Regions from separate parts of the Pseudomonas triticicola genome, predicted to be linked through region 1. Evidence: predicted binding sites of a transcription regulator. Region 1 holds the regulator's gene; each other region holds the start of a gene.

The links. The regulator sigma-54, encoded in region 1, starts transcription at its own class of promoters, with help from an activator protein. The targets are predictions, from matches to a motif close to ANTGGCATNNANNTTGCTNT.
Positions count from the first base shown of each region.
Region 2: KVG85_RS11305 (CmpA/NrtA family ABC transporter substrate-binding protein) is a predicted target of sigma-54. The motif match lies at 1,657-1,676, and genes of this name have one in related genera.
Region 3: glnK (P-II family nitrogen regulator) is a predicted target of sigma-54. The motif match lies at 1,683-1,702, and genes of this name have one in related genera.
Region 4: flhA (flagellar biosynthesis protein FlhA) is a predicted target of sigma-54. The motif match lies at 2,255-2,274, and genes of this name have one in related genera.

Region 1 covers NZ_JAHSTX010000001.1:3,599,944-3,604,049, forward strand. Annotated here, with positions in the region: gene lptC (LPS export ABC transporter periplasmic protein LptC) at 1-161, shown strand, start outside; gene lptA (lipopolysaccharide transport periplasmic protein LptA) at 148-693, shown strand; gene lptB (LPS export ABC transporter ATP-binding protein) at 693-1,418, shown strand; gene KVG85_RS16100 (RNA polymerase factor sigma-54) at 1,585-3,075, shown strand; gene hpf (ribosome hibernation-promoting factor, HPF/YfiA family) at 3,149-3,457, shown strand; gene ptsN (PTS IIA-like nitrogen regulatory protein PtsN) at 3,470-3,934, shown strand; gene rapZ (RNase adapter RapZ) at 3,937-4,106, shown strand, end outside.
Region 2 covers NZ_JAHSTX010000001.1:2,554,253-2,558,358, reverse strand. Annotated here, with positions in the region: gene KVG85_RS11310 (ANTAR domain-containing response regulator) at 1-318, opposite strand, end outside; gene KVG85_RS11305 (CmpA/NrtA family ABC transporter substrate-binding protein) at 334-1,545, opposite strand; gene KVG85_RS11300 (quinone-dependent dihydroorotate dehydrogenase) at 1,764-2,783, shown strand; gene rmf (ribosome modulation factor) at 3,082-3,297, opposite strand; gene rlmKL (bifunctional 23S rRNA (guanine(2069)-N(7))-methyltransferase RlmK/23S rRNA (guanine(2445)-N(2))-methyltransferase RlmL) at 3,827-4,106, shown strand, end outside.
Region 3 covers NZ_JAHSTX010000001.1:4,838,448-4,842,553, forward strand. Annotated here, with positions in the region: gene KVG85_RS21300 (hypothetical protein) at 173-343, opposite strand; gene KVG85_RS21305 (HigA family addiction module antitoxin) at 748-1,017, shown strand; gene KVG85_RS21310 (accessory factor UbiK family protein) at 1,231-1,491, opposite strand; gene glnK (P-II family nitrogen regulator) at 1,886-2,224, shown strand; gene KVG85_RS21320 (ammonium transporter) at 2,262-3,599, shown strand; gene KVG85_RS21325 (secondary thiamine-phosphate synthase enzyme YjbQ) at 3,815-4,106, shown strand, end outside.
Region 4 covers NZ_JAHSTX010000001.1:2,806,641-2,810,746, reverse strand. Annotated here, with positions in the region: gene KVG85_RS12480 (hypothetical protein) at 1-1,117, opposite strand, end outside; gene KVG85_RS12475 (DUF6124 family protein) at 1,353-1,712, opposite strand; gene flhA (flagellar biosynthesis protein FlhA) at 2,334-4,106, shown strand, end outside.

The DNA of each region.
Region 1 (4,106 bases):
GCATGACCGTGTTCCCGCAGCAAGAATATGCGCAGACCGCGCAACCCGTTAGAATCGAGGGCGCTGGCGGCGTATCGACTGGCGTCGGAATGAAAGCGTACCTGAAGGACAGCAGGATACACCTGCAATCGAACGTAAGAGGACAGTATGAGGCTCGTTAAAACCCTCCCTATTTTGCTCAGTCTGGGCGCAGCACTGGGAAGCGCGAGCGCCTGGTCCCTGCCGAACGATCAGCAGCAGCCTATCCGCATTCAGGCCGACGACGCCCAACTGGACGACAAGAATGGCATCGCCACCTATAAAGGTGACGTGATCATTACCCAGGGCTCGATGATCGTTAAAGGCAACACCGTGACCATGACGCGCGCGCCCAATGGCGACATCGACGTGGTGACCTCGGTGGGCAACCTGGCTTACTTCGAGCAGTTGCAGACCCAAGGCGACGCCAACCCGGTCAAGGGCTACGGCGTGACGATTCAATACCACGCCCAGCAGAACCGGGTGGTGCTGATCGACAAGGCCAAGGTTATCGACAAGGATAACAACGTCACCCAGGGCGAAAAAATCGTCTACGACACCGTGAAGAAACTGGCCAGCGCCGGTCGCGCCACGGGCAGCAAGGTCACCGAATCGCGTCCGCGCATCGACATGGTGATCCAGCCGAAGAAGAAAACCGAAGAGAAATCCCAGTAATGGCAACTCTGAAAGCTCAGCACCTGGCCAAGGCCTATAAAAGCCGCCAGGTCGTGCGTGACGTCAGCCTGTCGATCGACAGCGGGCAGATCGTCGGCTTGCTCGGCCCGAACGGCGCCGGCAAGACTACGTGCTTCTACATGATCGTTGGCCTGGTGCAGGCAGATCAGGGCCGTGTGCTGATCGATGATCTGGACGTCAGCCACCAGCCGATGCACGGCCGCGCCAAGGCTGGTATCGGCTATCTGCCGCAAGAAGCGTCGATCTTCCGCAAACTGTCGGTCGCCGACAACATCATGGCGATCCTCGAGACTCGCCCGGAGCTCGACAAGGCCGGTCGTCGCAAGGAGCTGGAAAGCCTGCTGCAGGAGTTTCACATCAGCCACATCCGCGACAACCTCGGCATGAGCCTGTCCGGTGGTGAGCGCCGCCGGGTGGAAATCGCTCGTGCCCTGGCCACTGCGCCGAAATTCATCTTGCTCGACGAACCGTTCGCCGGTGTCGACCCGATCTCGGTCGGCGACATCAAGCAGATCATCCATCACCTCAAGGCCAAGGGCATCGGTGTGCTGATCACCGACCACAACGTCCGTGAAACCCTGGATATCTGCGAAACCGCTTACATCGTCAACGACGGTCAACTGATCGCTGAAGGCGATGCCGAGACCATCCTGGCCAACGATCTGGTCAAGGAAGTGTATCTGGGTCACGAGTTCCGCCTGTAAGCGCGACAGCGCTGTATCGATTCAAGGCGCATTTATCCGCTTTAATTGTTACAGCGCTCTAGGCAAACACTTCAGTTTCAGGCATATAATTTGCTTAAGTTTGGCGCTTCGGCGCCCTGTAGTGGATGGCGCAAAGCGCCGGCGAATAAGGTGTTAAGCCCCTGCCATGAAACCATCGCTAGTCTTGAGAATGGGCCAGCAGCTGACGATGACACCGCAGCTGCAACAGGCCATCCGCCTGCTCCAATTGTCGACCCTGGACCTGCAACAGGAGATCCAGGAGGCTCTGGAATCCAATCCGATGCTCGAGCGCCAGGAAGAAGGCGACGACTTCGACAACGCCGATCCTCTGGCCGACAACGCCGAACAGAAGCCCGCCGAAATCCAGGAACCCTCCTACCAGGAAACCGCCCCGACGGTGGATAACCTCGAGGATGGCGAATGGAACGAGCGCATCCCCAACGAACTGCCAGTGGATACCGCCTGGGAAGACGTCTACCAGACCAGCGCCAGCAGCCTGCCCAGCAGCGATGACGATGAGTGGGATTTCACCACCCGCACGTCCGCCGGCGAGAGCCTGCAAAGTCATCTGCTCTGGCAACTGAACCTGGCGCCGATGTCCGACACCGATCGCCTGATCGCCGTGACCCTGATCGACTGCATCAACAATCAGGGCTATCTGGACGAAACACTCGAAGAAATTCTTGAAGCGTTCGATCCTGAACTGGACATCGAGCTCGACGAGATCGAAGCCGTCCTGCATCGCATCCAGCAATTCGAGCCCGCCGGGATCGGCGCCCGCAACCTCAGCGAATGCCTGCAGCTGCAATTGCGCCAGCTGCCCGCGAAGACGCAGTGGCTGACCGAGGCCAAACGGCTGGTCGCCGATTACATCGACCTGCTCGGCAGCCGCGATTACAGCCAGTTGATGCGCCGCATGAAGCTCAAGGAAGACGAACTGCGCCAGGTCATCGAACTGGTGCAGAGTCTCAATCCGCGTCCAGGCTCGCAGATCGAGTCGACCGAAGCCGAGTACGTCATTCCCGATGTGATCGTGCGCAAGGACAACGAGCGCTGGCTGGTCGAGCTGAACCAGGAGTCGGTGCCACGCCTGCGTGTCAACGCCCAGTACGCCGGTTTTGTGAAACGTGCCGACACCAGCGCCGACAACACTTTCATGCGCAACCAGTTGCAGGAAGCCCGCTGGTTCATCAAGAGCTTGCAGAGCCGCAACGAAACCCTGATGAAAGTGGCCACGCAGATCGTCGAACATCAGCGCGGCTTCCTCGAATACGGCGACGAAGCGATGAAGCCGTTGGTATTGCATGACATCGCCGAAGCGGTGGGCATGCACGAATCGACGATTTCCCGAGTGACCACACAAAAATTCATGCATACCCCGCGCGGTATTTATGAGCTGAAATACTTTTTCTCCAGCCACGTCAGTACCTCCGAAGGCGGCGAATGCTCGTCCACGGCGATCCGCGCGATCATCAAAAAACTGGTCGCTGCGGAAAATCAGAAAAAGCCGTTGAGTGACAGCAAGATCGCTGGTTTACTGGAGGCACAAGGCATTCAGGTGGCTCGCCGCACCGTCGCCAAGTACCGCGAATCCCTCGGAATCGCGCCTTCGAGCGAACGCAAGCGGTTGATGTAAGCCACGTTACAGCGTTCCAGTGGCAGGCTTTTCGGCCTGCCGCTTTATGCACTGGCAACGAAGGAGAAGCTGTATGCAAGTCAACATCAGTGGACACCAACTGGAAGTGACCCAACCTCTGCGTTCCTACATCGAGGAAAAACTCCAGCGACTGGAGCGACATTTCGACAAGATCACCAACGTGCAAGTCACGATGTGCGTCGAAAAGCTGAAGCAGAAGATCGAAGCCACCTTGCATATCCCCGGCAGCGAAGTGGTCGCCAACGCAGAAGATACCGACATGTACGCTGCGATCGACTCACTCACCGACAAGCTGGATCGCCAACTCAAAAAGCATAAGGAAAAGACCCAGAGCCTCCTCCAGGGCGCGACCGGTCGTTAACACCCCTATCCCATGATCCGACTTGAAACCATCCTGACCCCCGGCCGTTCCCAAGTGAACGCGCCGGGCGGCAGCAAGAAAAAAGCCCTCGAACAGATTGCCAACCTGATCCACCGCGAAGTGCCGGATCTGGCGATGCAGGATGTCTTCGAGGCGCTGATCGCCCGTGAAAAACTCGGTTCCACCGGTTTTGGTAACGGCATCGCCATTCCCCACTGCCGCCTCAAGAGCTGCACGGCGCCGATCAGCGCCCTGCTGCACCTCGAAGCCCCGATCGATTTCGACGCCATCGACGGCGCTCCGGTAGACCTGCTGTTCGTGCTGCTGGTCCCGGAAGCCGCGACCGATGCGCATCTGGAGTTGCTGCGCCAGATCGCCAGCATGCTCGACCGCAAGGAAGTTCGTGAAAAACTGCGCAGCGCCGCGAGCAACGAAGCCTTGTACCAGGTTGTACTGGACGAGCAGAACGGGCACTAATCATGCGTTTGATCATTGTCAGTGGCCGTTCGGGCTCGGGTAAAAGTACCGCCCTGAATGTCCTTGAGGACAACGGCTACTACTGCATCGACAATTTGCCGGCCGGTTTGCTGCCGGAACTGGCCGAGCGTGCGCTGATTCACACGGAGCTGGCGCAGCCGCTGGTCGCCGT
Region 2 (4,106 bases), 1.0 Mb from region 1:
TGCGTGAATGCCTTCGACGATGTAGGCACTGACCCCGGACCTGATCGCCTGACGCATCACCCCCGGGTCATGTTCGTCGGTAAACATCACGATCGGCCGGGGCTGGTCGCGGCTGACCAGTACCACTTGCTCCATGACATCGCGGCTCGGTGACTCGGTATCGATCAGGATCACGTCCGGGCGCACCGTTTCGACGCGCGCCGGCAGGTCGATGGTCAGGCCGGACTCGTCGATTACCTCGAAGCCGGCCTCGGTCAGCGCCGCTTTGAGGCGTCCGACTTTTTTCGCGGTGTCGTTGATCAGCAGAATGCGCAACATGTTCGCGGTCTCCTGTCAGCGCTGGGCGAGAAGGGGGGCGGCGTCGTTCAGGGCATGCAGTTTGAAACTGCGCGCATAGCCCGCCGGATCGCTGCCGTCCCAGACCTTGCCGTCGAGCAACTGGCTGCTGCGCAGGTCGGCGTGCGAAGCCGCAATACCGACAGCGCTCGCTGCCTCGCGATACAGATCCAGACGCTGAACCTGGCGGGCGACGGCCAGATAATCCGGATCCTCGCGCAACAGACCCCAGCGACGGAACTGGGTCATGAACCACATGCCGTCGGAAAGGTAGGGCAGATTGACCTCGCCATCGCCATGAAAACGCAGCGCATGCGGATCCTGCCAGCGATTGCCGAGGCCATCGGCGTAGTCACCCATAAAACGCGGCTCGATGCACGCGGCGGGGGTGTCGAGGTATTCGGTGGCGCTGAGCAATTGCGCGGTACTGCGGCGGTTTTCCGGGCTTTCTTCGATGAAGCGACTGGCCTCAAGAATGGCCATGACCAGCGCCCGCGCGGTGTTTGGGTATTGCTCGACGAATTCCCGGGTGCAGCCGAGGACTTTTTCCGGGTGGTCGGGCCAGATGCTCTGGCTGGTCGCCAGGGTGAAGCCAAGATCCTGCTGCACGGCGCTGGCCGCCCACGGTTCGCCGACGCAAAAGCCGTCGATGCGCCCGGCTTGCAGGTGCGCAACCATTTGCGGCGGCGGCACCACCACGCTGTCGACGTCCTGCAATGGATGAATGCCCTGGCTCGCCAGCCAGTAATAAAGCCACATCGCATGGGTGCCGGTGGGAAAGGTCTGGGCGAAGGTCAGTTTTGCGCGGCTTTGGTGCACATGCCGATCGAGCGCTTCAGGACTGTTCACGCCAGCCTGTTGCAAACCATGGGACAGGTTCAGGCTCTGGCCATTCTGGTTCAGGCCCATCAGCACCGCCATGTCGGTCGGGGCGACGCCGCCGATGCCCAGGTGCACCGCATAAATCAGCCCGTACAGGCTGTGCGCGGCATCCAGTTCGCCGCTGACCAGTTTGTCGCGCAGGTTGGCCCATGATGCCTGACGCTTGAGGTTCAGGGTCAGGCCGTAGGGCTGGGCGAAGCCCTGAGTGGCGGCGACCACCACCGAGGCGCAGTCGCTCAGCGCCATGAAGCCGAGATTGATCGCGCTCTTTTCCGGCGCATCGCTGCCATTGACCCAGGCCAGAGGCCCCAAGGACGTTTCGTTCATACGCTACCTCAAAAAAAACGTCGTCGCGGATTCTGCGCAGGCAAAACCCGGGGACGACGCCATTGTCCTGGCCTGCGCGCCGTCATTGGTCGGCAGACTGATGAGCGGGGTGGTGCAAGGCATATGCCAGTCGCCTGATTCGCGCAGGCGCCTCGCGCCGGGGGACGATGCCCGGCTATAATCGCCGCCTCTTTTCGCCGCCCGAGTCATTGCCGCCCATGTACACCCTGGCCCGTCAGCTGTTGTTCAAACTTTCTCCGGAAACCTCCCACGATCTGTCGCTGGATCTGATCGGCGCGGGTGGACGTTTGGGCCTCAACGGCTTGCTGTGCAAGGCGCCGGCGAAAATGCCGGTGACCGTCATGGGGCTGGAGTTCCCGAACCCGGTGGGGCTGGCGGCAGGTCTGGACAAGAACGGCGCGGCCATCGACGGCTTTGCGCAACTGGGTTTCGGTTTTGTCGAAATCGGCACCGTGACCCCGCGTCCGCAGCCGGGTAACCCGAAACCACGGATCTTCCGCCTGCCGGAAGCCGAGGCGATCATCAACCGCATGGGCTTCAACAACCTCGGTGTGGATAACCTGCTGGCGCGGGTCGCTGCGGCAAAATACCAAGGCGTGCTGGGCATCAACATCGGCAAGAACTTCGATACCCCGGTCGAGCGTGCGGTCGACGATTACCTGATCTGCCTGGACAAGGTTTACGCCCACGCCAGCTACGTCACCGTCAACGTCAGCTCGCCAAACACCCCGGGCCTGCGCAGCCTGCAGTTCGGTGACTCGCTCAAGCAATTGCTCGCTGATCTGGCCACCCGTCGCGCCGAACTGGCCCTGCGTCACGGCAAGCATGTGCCGCTGGCGATCAAGATCGCGCCGGACATGACCGACGAAGAAACTGCGCAGGTTGCCCAGGCGTTGATCGAAACCGGCATGGACGCGGTCATCGCCACCAATACGACTTTGAGCCGTGTCGGTGTTGAAGGCATGGAGCATGGCGACGAGGCGGGCGGTCTGTCGGGTGCGCCGGTGCGTGAGAAGAGCACCCATACCGTGAAAGTGCTGGCGGGCGAATTGGCCGGGCGTTTGCCGATCATTGCCGCTGGCGGCATTACCGAGGGCAAGCACGCGGCAGAGAAAATCACTGCCGGTGCAAGCCTGGTGCAGATCTATTCGGGCTTCATCTACAAAGGCCCGGCGCTGATTCGTGAATCGGTGGATGCGATCGCTGCGTTGCGCTGAGGATTGCCGAGGCTTGTCGGAGCCTTTGTGGCGAGGGGATTTATCCCCGCTGGGCTGCCCAGCAGCCCCAAACCTTGCACATTGATATGCCGGGTAAATTGAAGTTCGGACTTCGCGACTGCTGCGCAGCCGAGCGGGGATAAATCCCCTCGCCACATGGATCTCTGTTAACCCTGTTTTCAGGCAATAAAAAGGGCTCCTCGAAGGAGCCCCTGGGCCGTAGCCCGCCGTCCGGGAAGGACGTGCGTGGTTAATTCATTGCAAATTCAGATTGTCGTGTCGGAATAAATGCCCTGTGTCAGCCGACGGCGTGAAGTTCGTTGAGTCTGTGGATTCCCGCAGTGCCGGTCATACCGTCCCAGTTGTCGCCGCGTCCTTCTCGCCAGCCGTTGATCCAGGCTTGACGTACCGACGGTAGAGTAAATGGGCAAAGCTCACGGGATTTGCCACCAACGCCATATTGATATCCGCGCAAAAATGCTCTTTCCAACGGATCACGCTTAAGTCTTCTCATAGGGTGTTTCCCTCACTTGTTGACTGTAGTGTCGCGTTGACCTCAATTGAGGTCTGGCAGAAATAACCTGCCATCGTGCGGCTCGCTGCCGGCGTGGCGAGCCAAGGTGTTGACGCCGTTGCGACGTCAACCTGTGCTCAGTTCTAACCAATGAGTCACACCGAGGGAATGATCGTTTTGTCATAAGCACGTAACGTAAAGGATGCTATGGCGATAAGTAACCGCGTATTTATTCAACGTTCAATGCACAAACCCCGGTATGATCGGCGCCCCGCTGAGTCAGCGGGTTAATCCTTTAGTGAGAATGACCCACGATTGCGCTTGGGTACTATTCGACGAAGGGTCGCTTTCAGTCTTTTTGTTGCACCAACTTTTTTATCTGTCCCGGCATCTAAGCTCTTTTAACCCGAGCAGCGGGGTGGAACGGCACACCTTCGTGCCACGCGGGCGCTCTTTCAGAAAAGCGCCTGATTGAAAACCGGGTCGGCAATGCGTTGCCGGCCCACTAGCCAAAGGCTCTGGAATTACCATGTCCGATCGTTTCGAACTCTTCCTCACTTGCCCCAAAGGCCTTGAAGGCCTGCTCATCGAGGAAGCCGTCGGGCTTGGCCTTGAAGAAGCGCGCGAGCACACCTCCGCCGTGCGTGGCATGGCGACCATGGAAACCGCCTATCGCCTGTGCCTCTGGTCGCGTCTGGCCAACCGTGTGTTGCTGGTGCTCAAGCGTTTCCCGATGAAGGACGCCGAAGACCTCTACCACGGCGTGCTCGACATCGACTGGCAGGATCACATGCTCAGCGACGGCACCC
Region 3 (4,106 bases), 1.2 Mb from region 1:
GGTCGTTCCTTGAGCTGAATCGGGGAGCCGCTTCCTGCGGGTTTTTGAAGGGTAGTCTGGGGAGAGAGCGTTGGTCGGACAGTTTTAAGGGCGAACTTTCACTGGATGTTGCTGAAGGCACTAATCCTCAGGCATAAAAAAACCGCCTGTCAGGCGGTCATTTTTGCGGTACTCAGGTTCCACCACCGGCGAGCCAACCATCGGGCTCCATTTCCTTGCCATAGGTCGCGGCTACTTTCAGAAAATGCCGCTGGCTGGCTGAAACTCTGTCCGGCAAACCGAGTGCCCCGGTACCTGGTTTGGAAACCCGTGCCGGTTGGGTTTTCTGTTTCTTCTGCTTCATAAACACCTCACGTGCCGGGATGCTTGATTCGATCTTATTGGGCTTCTACCGGCCAGCGCGCCGCTTGGCTCAAGCGCTGGCCCACATGTAACAGCAACTTCAATAAATCGCCGTTGGTTGGCTGACATATTTCCAGCCAAACGGAGTGCTTCGAGGTGCAAATCAACAATCTGAAATAGCTTTTCCTTCCTCTTCTTATCCTTCAGATACCTCCATCTTGATGGGCGTATTTCGTTTGCCAATGTAATGACATGCGTAAGGGCTGCGTAACTGGGCGAAGATGCTGATGTTTGTAGGACTATGCCCTAATAGATGTAGGACGCCGGCGAAAGGTTTCAACGGTCTGGTATCGCGGAGTCGGATGCTCCAGTTTGGTCACTCAACGCAGCCTCTGGAGGCGAAAAATGAACCGCAATGGTATGCGCCCGATTCATCCGGGCGAGGTTCTGAATAAGGAGTTCATGGAGCCGTTGGGCATGACTGTCATGGATCTGGCCATGCCCACGAACTGGCCCGAAAGTGAGATCGAAAAGCTTGTGAAATGCCAGCTCAGGATCTGCGCCGATCTGGCAATCAGCCTTGCCACTCATCTCAACACTACGCCTGAGTTCTGGATGAATCTCCAATCGACTTACGATTTGCGCAGGGCCCAGCTCCGGCATGCGGGCTTATAGCGATTGCAGCATCCGCGAAGCCCTTTTCCACCATGGCCCTGCCCGGGTCGCCAAACCCGCTGCTGAACATTCAGCATCAGATGAGCTTAGAAACCTGGGCTTTTTGGCGCAATCGGACGGCGGTTATTTAAGGTTGTAGGACGTTGCCGGGATGGTCGAAGGGCTATAGATCAAAAAATCGCAGCCTTCGGCAGCTCCTACAGGGGACGCGAATTATTCAGCGGGCGGTGTCAGCTTCGCTTCCATCTCGGCGACTTTGGCTTCGAGGCTTTCGAGGCGGGCGCGCGTGCGAGCCAACACCACCATCTGACTATCAAACTCTTCCCGGCTGACCAGATCGAGTTTGCTGAAGGCACTTTGCAGCAGCATTTTGAACTGGCTTTCGATTTCGGCTTTCGGCAGTGGCGTGTCGCCGCTGAACAGGCGGGAGGCGGTGCCGCTCAGGGCGTCGAGGAAGTCTTTGGGCGCGAGCATGGGGAATGTCCTGGAAACAATGGCCGGCAGTGTATCACGCAGTGTCTATAGTCAATCCCGTTGCACGGATGCACGCTTTTCGCGCAGGGGGACGGACGGTGGCGCACCGTTGTTGTGCGTATCGGCAAAAGCTTTTCTGCCCGAGCGCGTGCAACAGGGGCCAAGAGATTGAAATGCAGGGTTTTTGCCGAGCTGGCAAGGTTTCTGCTTAGTCACCCTCGACCCATGCACTGATGCAGTCGCTGTGACGAATGCAGTGCGGCAGACGAAGCGGGGAGTTTCGTCTGATGCGGTTAGCTGGCGTCAACGATGCGTTACAAAGCCAGGCACTGCGCTTAGACTTGAGACGGGTTTGTTTTCCTGGGGCAAGTCCACCAATTCGGGAGAGAGTTTCATGAAGCTAGTCACTGCCATCATCAAGCCGTTCAAGTTGGACGACGTGCGCGAGTCGCTGTCCGAAATCGGCGTGCAGGGCATTACCGTTACTGAAGTCAAAGGCTTCGGCCGGCAGAAGGGTCACACCGAGCTGTATCGCGGCGCGGAATATGTGGTCGATTTTCTGCCCAAGGTGAAAATCGACGTGGCCATCGACGACAAGGATCTGGATCGGGTTATCGAGGCGATAACCAAAGCGGCCAACACCGGCAAGATCGGTGACGGCAAGATCTTCGTGGTCAATCTGGAACAGGCGATCCGCATCCGTACCGGCGAAACCGATACCGACGCGATCTAAGCGCCGCCACAAACCCAACGCCCCAGGAGAAAACAATATGACTCTGCGTAAATTCGCAGGGCTAGGCGCCCTGTTGTCCATCGTAATGCCCGGCATCGCCATGGCGGCAGACGAAGTGGCAGCGCCAGTCCTCAATTCCGGCGACACCGCCTGGATGCTCACCTCGACAGCGCTCGTGCTGTTCATGACCATCCCCGGGCTGGCGCTGTTCTACGGCGGTATGGTTCGCTCGAAAAACATTCTTTCCGTGCTGATGCAGTGCTTCGCCATTACCGGTCTGATCAGCATCCTGTGGGTCATTTATGGCTACAGCATTGCGTTCGACACCACCGGCATGGAGCAGGGCGTCGTCAACTTCAATTCGTTCTTCGGCGGCATGGGCAAGGCGTTCCTCGCCGGTGTCACGCCTTCGAGCATCACCGGTCCGGCGGCGCTGTTCCCTGAGGCGGTGTTCATCACCTTCCAGATGACCTTCGCGATCATCACCCCGGCGCTGATCGTCGGTGCGTTCGCCGAGCGCATGAAGTTCTCCGCGATGCTGATCTTCATGGGCATCTGGTTCACTCTGGTTTATGCACCGATCGCGCACATGGTCTGGTCCGGTAACGGCGGCCTGATGTGGGACTGGGGCGTGCTCGACTTCGCTGGCGGCACCGTGGTGCACATCAACGCCGGTATCGCCGGTCTGGTCGCGTGCCTGGTACTGGGCAAGCGCAAAGGCTTCCCGACCACACCAATGGCTCCGCACAACCTCGGCTACACGCTGATGGGCGCGGCGATGCTGTGGGTCGGCTGGTTCGGCTTCAACGCCGGTTCCGCTGCCGCTGCCAACGGCACTGCCGGTATGGCCATGCTGGTTACCCAGATCGCCACGGCCGCTGCGGCACTGGGCTGGATGTTTGCCGAGTGGGTCACCCACGGCAAGCCAAGCGCACTGGGCATCGCTTCGGGTGTGGTCGCCGGTCTGGTCGCGATCACTCCGGCCGCTGGCACCGTGGGCCCGATGGGTGCACTGGTGATCGGTCTGGCCGCAGGCGTGGTGTGCTTCTTCTGCGCCACCACCCTGAAACGCAAACTCGGCTATGACGACTCCCTGGATGCCTTCGGCGTGCACGGCATCGGCGGTATCCTCGGCGCGATCCTCACCGGTGTGTTTGCCGCACCGGCACTGGGTGGCTTCGGCACCGTGACTGACATTGGCGCGCAGGTCTGGATCCAGATCAAAGGCGTCGGCTTCACGGTGATCTACACCGCGATCGTCACCTTCATCATCCTCAAGGTGCTGGACGCCGTCATGGGTCTGCGCGTAACCGAGGAAGAAGAGTCGGTCGGCCTCGATCTGGCACAACACAACGAGCGCGGCTACAACCTGTAAGTACGCGCGATAAAAAAACTGCCCGGTTCGCCGGGCATTTTTTTGTCCGGGATTTGTCATTCAGGGAGCGGCTGAAAGGATTTTTCTTACGGCTTTGGTCGTCTTTACGACGAGGCTTTTTCTGCGGGCAATCGCTTACATCGCTGCAGGAATATTAGGGCCTTTGTTTTTTTTCAGAGCACGCTAGAATGCGCCCCGAACGAGCGGAGAACTGTATGTGGCAACAGACTCTGATAACCCTGCGGGCAAGGCCCCGGGGCTTTCATCTGGTGACGGACGAGTTGCTCGCAGGCTTGCCTGAACTCAAGACCTGTCGGGTCGGTCTGTTGCATTTGTGGCTGCAGCACACGTCGGCATCGTTGACCATCAACGAGAACGCCGATCCGGCAGTTCGTCGCGACTTCGAACGATTTTTCAATCGTCTGATCCCACAAGGAACAGACGGCTACGAGCACAACGACGAAGGCCCGGATGATCTCCCGGCGCACTTCAAGGCCAGCGTGCTTG
Region 4 (4,106 bases), 790 kb from region 1:
TGCGCAGTTCGTAGGTGACGGTGACGTTGCTCGCCGCAAATATCTTGTCGTTGGCTACCTCAAGAAACAGGGTTTTTTTGACTCCGAACGGATCCGCTTCGACTTTGCCGGGGACAGTCACCACTACGTCGACAGGTTGCCCCGTGTTAGTCGCGGTATAGGTCGCGATAACGTCGTAGCCCACGACGAAACGGTTATCGGTGGTCAGGACGACCAGCAGCAGCGGATTACCCGCGAGTTTTTCCAGATCGATGATGCTCGCGTCATCACCGGGATAGTCTTCCGGGCGTTCCAGCAGGATCGGCATCGGCAGACGAGTGCCATCCAGATCCTCATCCACCGTCTGCAACGGCGACCACGGCGCAACAGTATCCGGGCCGTTGCCGATCTGGTCGGTGACGGTGTAGGAAAAATGCAGTTTTTTATCCAGCCGTTTCGCCTTGTCGAGAAACACGCGAGTGACGGTGAAGCAAATGGTGATGGGGTGTTCGTCACCGGGATTCGGCGGTTGCGGCGCCTGATTCGGATTGACCTTGGGCTTGGGTTCCAGCAGTTCGCCGTTGCACTTGAGGGTGATGACGTCATAAGCCCTGCAATACGGGTAGGCCACGCACACTTCGGCGCTGACGAAGTCCGGGCCGACGCCGTTCTTGATCACGTCCGGCAATAGCAACTTGAGTTCGGAGTGGCCACCCGGGTCGGTCAGGCGATCCTTCAGCCCGGGGCGGATGCGGTTGTAGAGGATTTCCAGCGGTGGTGTGAAAGTGCCGATATTGCTGCTGCCGCGCCTAACGGTGTAGTACAGCTTGTTGACCAGGTCCGGATGCAGTCGGCCCTTGGGAATGCGTAACGTGGTGCGCACGTTCGGATCGACAATTGTTTCGCTGTCCAGCGCAGCTGACTCCCCCTCAAGCCAAAGCTCCATGACATCGCCGGGATCCATGGTGCCCGCCAACGGTGGATCGACGAGGACAACGGCGCCTTCTCCGTCGGTGACCAGATCATAGGCCACCAAAGGCACGCCAATATGTGCGCCTACCACAGGCGTGGTCTGGCCGTTGATCATCGGCGGGCTCAGGACGAGGACGGTATTGTCCGGTGGGATTGAGGTGATCATGAAGTAGGCTCCTGCGCGAGGGAACGTGCAGGGGGTATCAGAGCGCATAATTGAAAGTTGCGCACCTGTCAGATCTGACAGGTGAAGACATGTCTCCGACGAATGGTCATTGGGTGAATAAAAAAACTGCCGTCCCGGTTGCTTCGGAACGGCGGTTTTTTGGGGGGAAGATATTGCCTGTAAGTCAGCTTTCGCGAGCAGGCTCGCTCCCACTGGGATAATGGGTCAGGAGGCGCTAGTGCGGCAATTCCAGATTATCCAGCACCCGATTCACCGCCAATTCTCCGAGCATGATCAGTTGTGCGATGCCCATCAATGTTCGGCGTTGCGATGGCTTGACCAGTCCGGCGAATTCCTGGGCGATGGTTTTGGCCGAGGCGAGGGTTTCGCAGGCGTTGGCCAGCAGGTCTTCGTTTTTGGTGTCGGCGGTGACGGCGTACATGGCGCGGGGGCTGAAGGGTGGCGGGGTGGAGCCGGGTGGGCAGAGGTAGTGGTCGAGGGCGCGATCGGCGGCTTGATGAAGTTTTTTCGAATCGAGGGATTCGTAGGGGGAGGTGGGGTCGGATTCGGGCGGGTTGGGTGTTGGTTTGATCATGGTGAAGCTCCTTTGAAGTGGAGCCGCTACAACCTGTCGCTAAACAGGAAGGGTGGCGGCTGTACGCGGGTTAGCGAACCGGTCAAAGGCACCCGGCAGACCCGAAGGTCTCCCGCATACAGCCACCATGACGAAATCGCGAACATACAGATCCGCAACGAAGCCTGGAACGCTGATGCACCTTTGACATGAGTTCGAGTCGCTAAACCCGATCGCTGATTCGTCAGCGACCGGACAACAATAGAACCCGACCCCAAAGCGCACAAGCCGGCGGATTCTGGCTTGGCTGTAGGCAATGGCGCAAGGATTTGTAGCCTTGAGACCGTGTCTGCAGGTGTCTTTTAAACAGCTTCGTTTAAATCGAAAAAATGCGCCGCATTCGATGGCCTCTTCGCGAGCAGGCTCGCTCCCACAGGGGCCGTATTCCAAATGTCCGATTGGGAATGCATTTCAAACTGTGGGAGCGAGCCTGCTCGCGAAGGGGCCAGCCCAATCAGCCGACAATCACAAGCAAAACCGCTCTATTTCATTCCCCGGCAAAAGTTGGAAAGCTTCTTGCAATAGCCGCCCTGCGCCCGTTCGGGGCGTCAAAAGTTTGCTTTAAAGGAACGGGGAAAACCGGTGGATCGCACTCAGTTATTCAATACAGCACGCACCAACGTTGCCGATCTCAGTCGAGGCAATTTGGGCGTGCCGTTGTTGCTGCTGGTCATGCTGGCGATGATGATGTTGCCGGTACCGCCGTTCCTGCTCGACGTCTTCTTTACCTTCAACATTGCCCTGTCCATCGTCGTCCTGCTGGTCTGCGTGTATGCGCTGCGGCCGCTGGATTTCGCCGTGTTCCCGACCATTCTGCTGGTCGCAACGTTGCTGCGCCTGGCTTTGAACGTGGCCTCGACGCGGGTGGTGATGCTCCACGGTCAGGACGGCCACGCCGCCGCCGGTAAGGTGATTCAGGCCTTCGGTGAGGTGGTGATCGGCGGTAACTACGTGGTCGGTATCGTGGTTTTCGCGATCCTCATGATCATCAACTTCGTCGTGGTAACCAAAGGTGCCGGGCGAATTTCCGAGGTGAGCGCGCGTTTCACCCTCGATGCGATGCCCGGCAAACAAATGGCGATCGACGCCGACCTCAACGCCGGCCTGATCGACCAGAATCAAGCCAAGTCGCGCCGTCAGGAAGTCGCCCAGGAGGCGGAGTTCTACGGTTCGATGGACGGTGCCAGCAAGTTCGTCCGTGGTGACGCGATCGCCGGCCTGCTGATTCTGTTCATCAACCTCATCGGCGGTATGGCGGTCGGTATCTTCCAGCACGGCATGAGCTTCGGCGATGCGGGCAAGGTTTACGCCTTGCTGACCATCGGTGACGGTTTAGTGGCGCAATTGCCATCACTGTTGTTATCTACAGCAGCGGCGATCATGGTGACCCGTGCTTCCGGCTCGGAAGACATGGGCAAGCAGATCAACCGGCAGATGTTCGCCTCGCCGAAAGCGCTGGCCGTGGCCGCTGGTTTGATGGCGGTGATGGGCCTGGTGCCCGGCATGCCGCACTTCTCGTTCCTGAGCATGGCCGCGCTGGCCGCAGGCGGCGCATACCTGTTCTGGAAAAAGCAGAACGTTGCCAAGGTCGTGGCGCTGGAAGAGGTCAAGCGTCAGCAGGAACTGCTGCCGTCGCCGGCCCGCGCCATGGAAACCAAGGAGCTGGGCTGGGACGACGTGACGCCGATCGACATGATCGGCCTCGAAGTCGGCTATCGCCTGATCCCGTTGGTGGACCGCAATCAGGGTGGGCAATTGCTCGCGCGGATCAAGGGCGTGCGCAAGAAGCTCTCGCAGGATCTGGGCTTCCTGATGCCGACCGTGCACATCCGCGACAACCTCGATCTGGCGCCGAGCGCTTACCGCCTGACGCTGATGGGCGTGATTCTCGCCGAGGCCGAGATCTACCCGGATCGCGAACTGGCGATCAACCCGGGCCAGGTGTACGGCTCGCTCAACGGGATCAACGCCAAAGATCCGGCTTTCGGCCTCGAGGCGGTGTGGATCGAAATCAGCCAGCGTGCCCAGGCGCAATCGCTCGGCTATACCGTGGTTGACGCCAGCACCGTGGTCGCCACGCACTTGAACCAGATTCTGTACAAGCACTCCAGTGAGCTGATCGGCCACGAGGAAGTGCAGCAACTCATGCAATTGCTGGCCAAGAGCTCGCCGAAACTGGCTGAAGAGCTGGTGCCGGGCGTGGTTTCGCTGTCGCAGTTGCTCAAGGTTCTGCAAGCGCTGCTCGCCGAGCACGTGCCGGTGCGCGACATTCGCAGCATCGCCGAGGCGATCGCGAACAACGCCGCGAAGAGTCAAGATACCGCCGCGCTGGTCGCCGCTGTGCGGGTCGGCGTA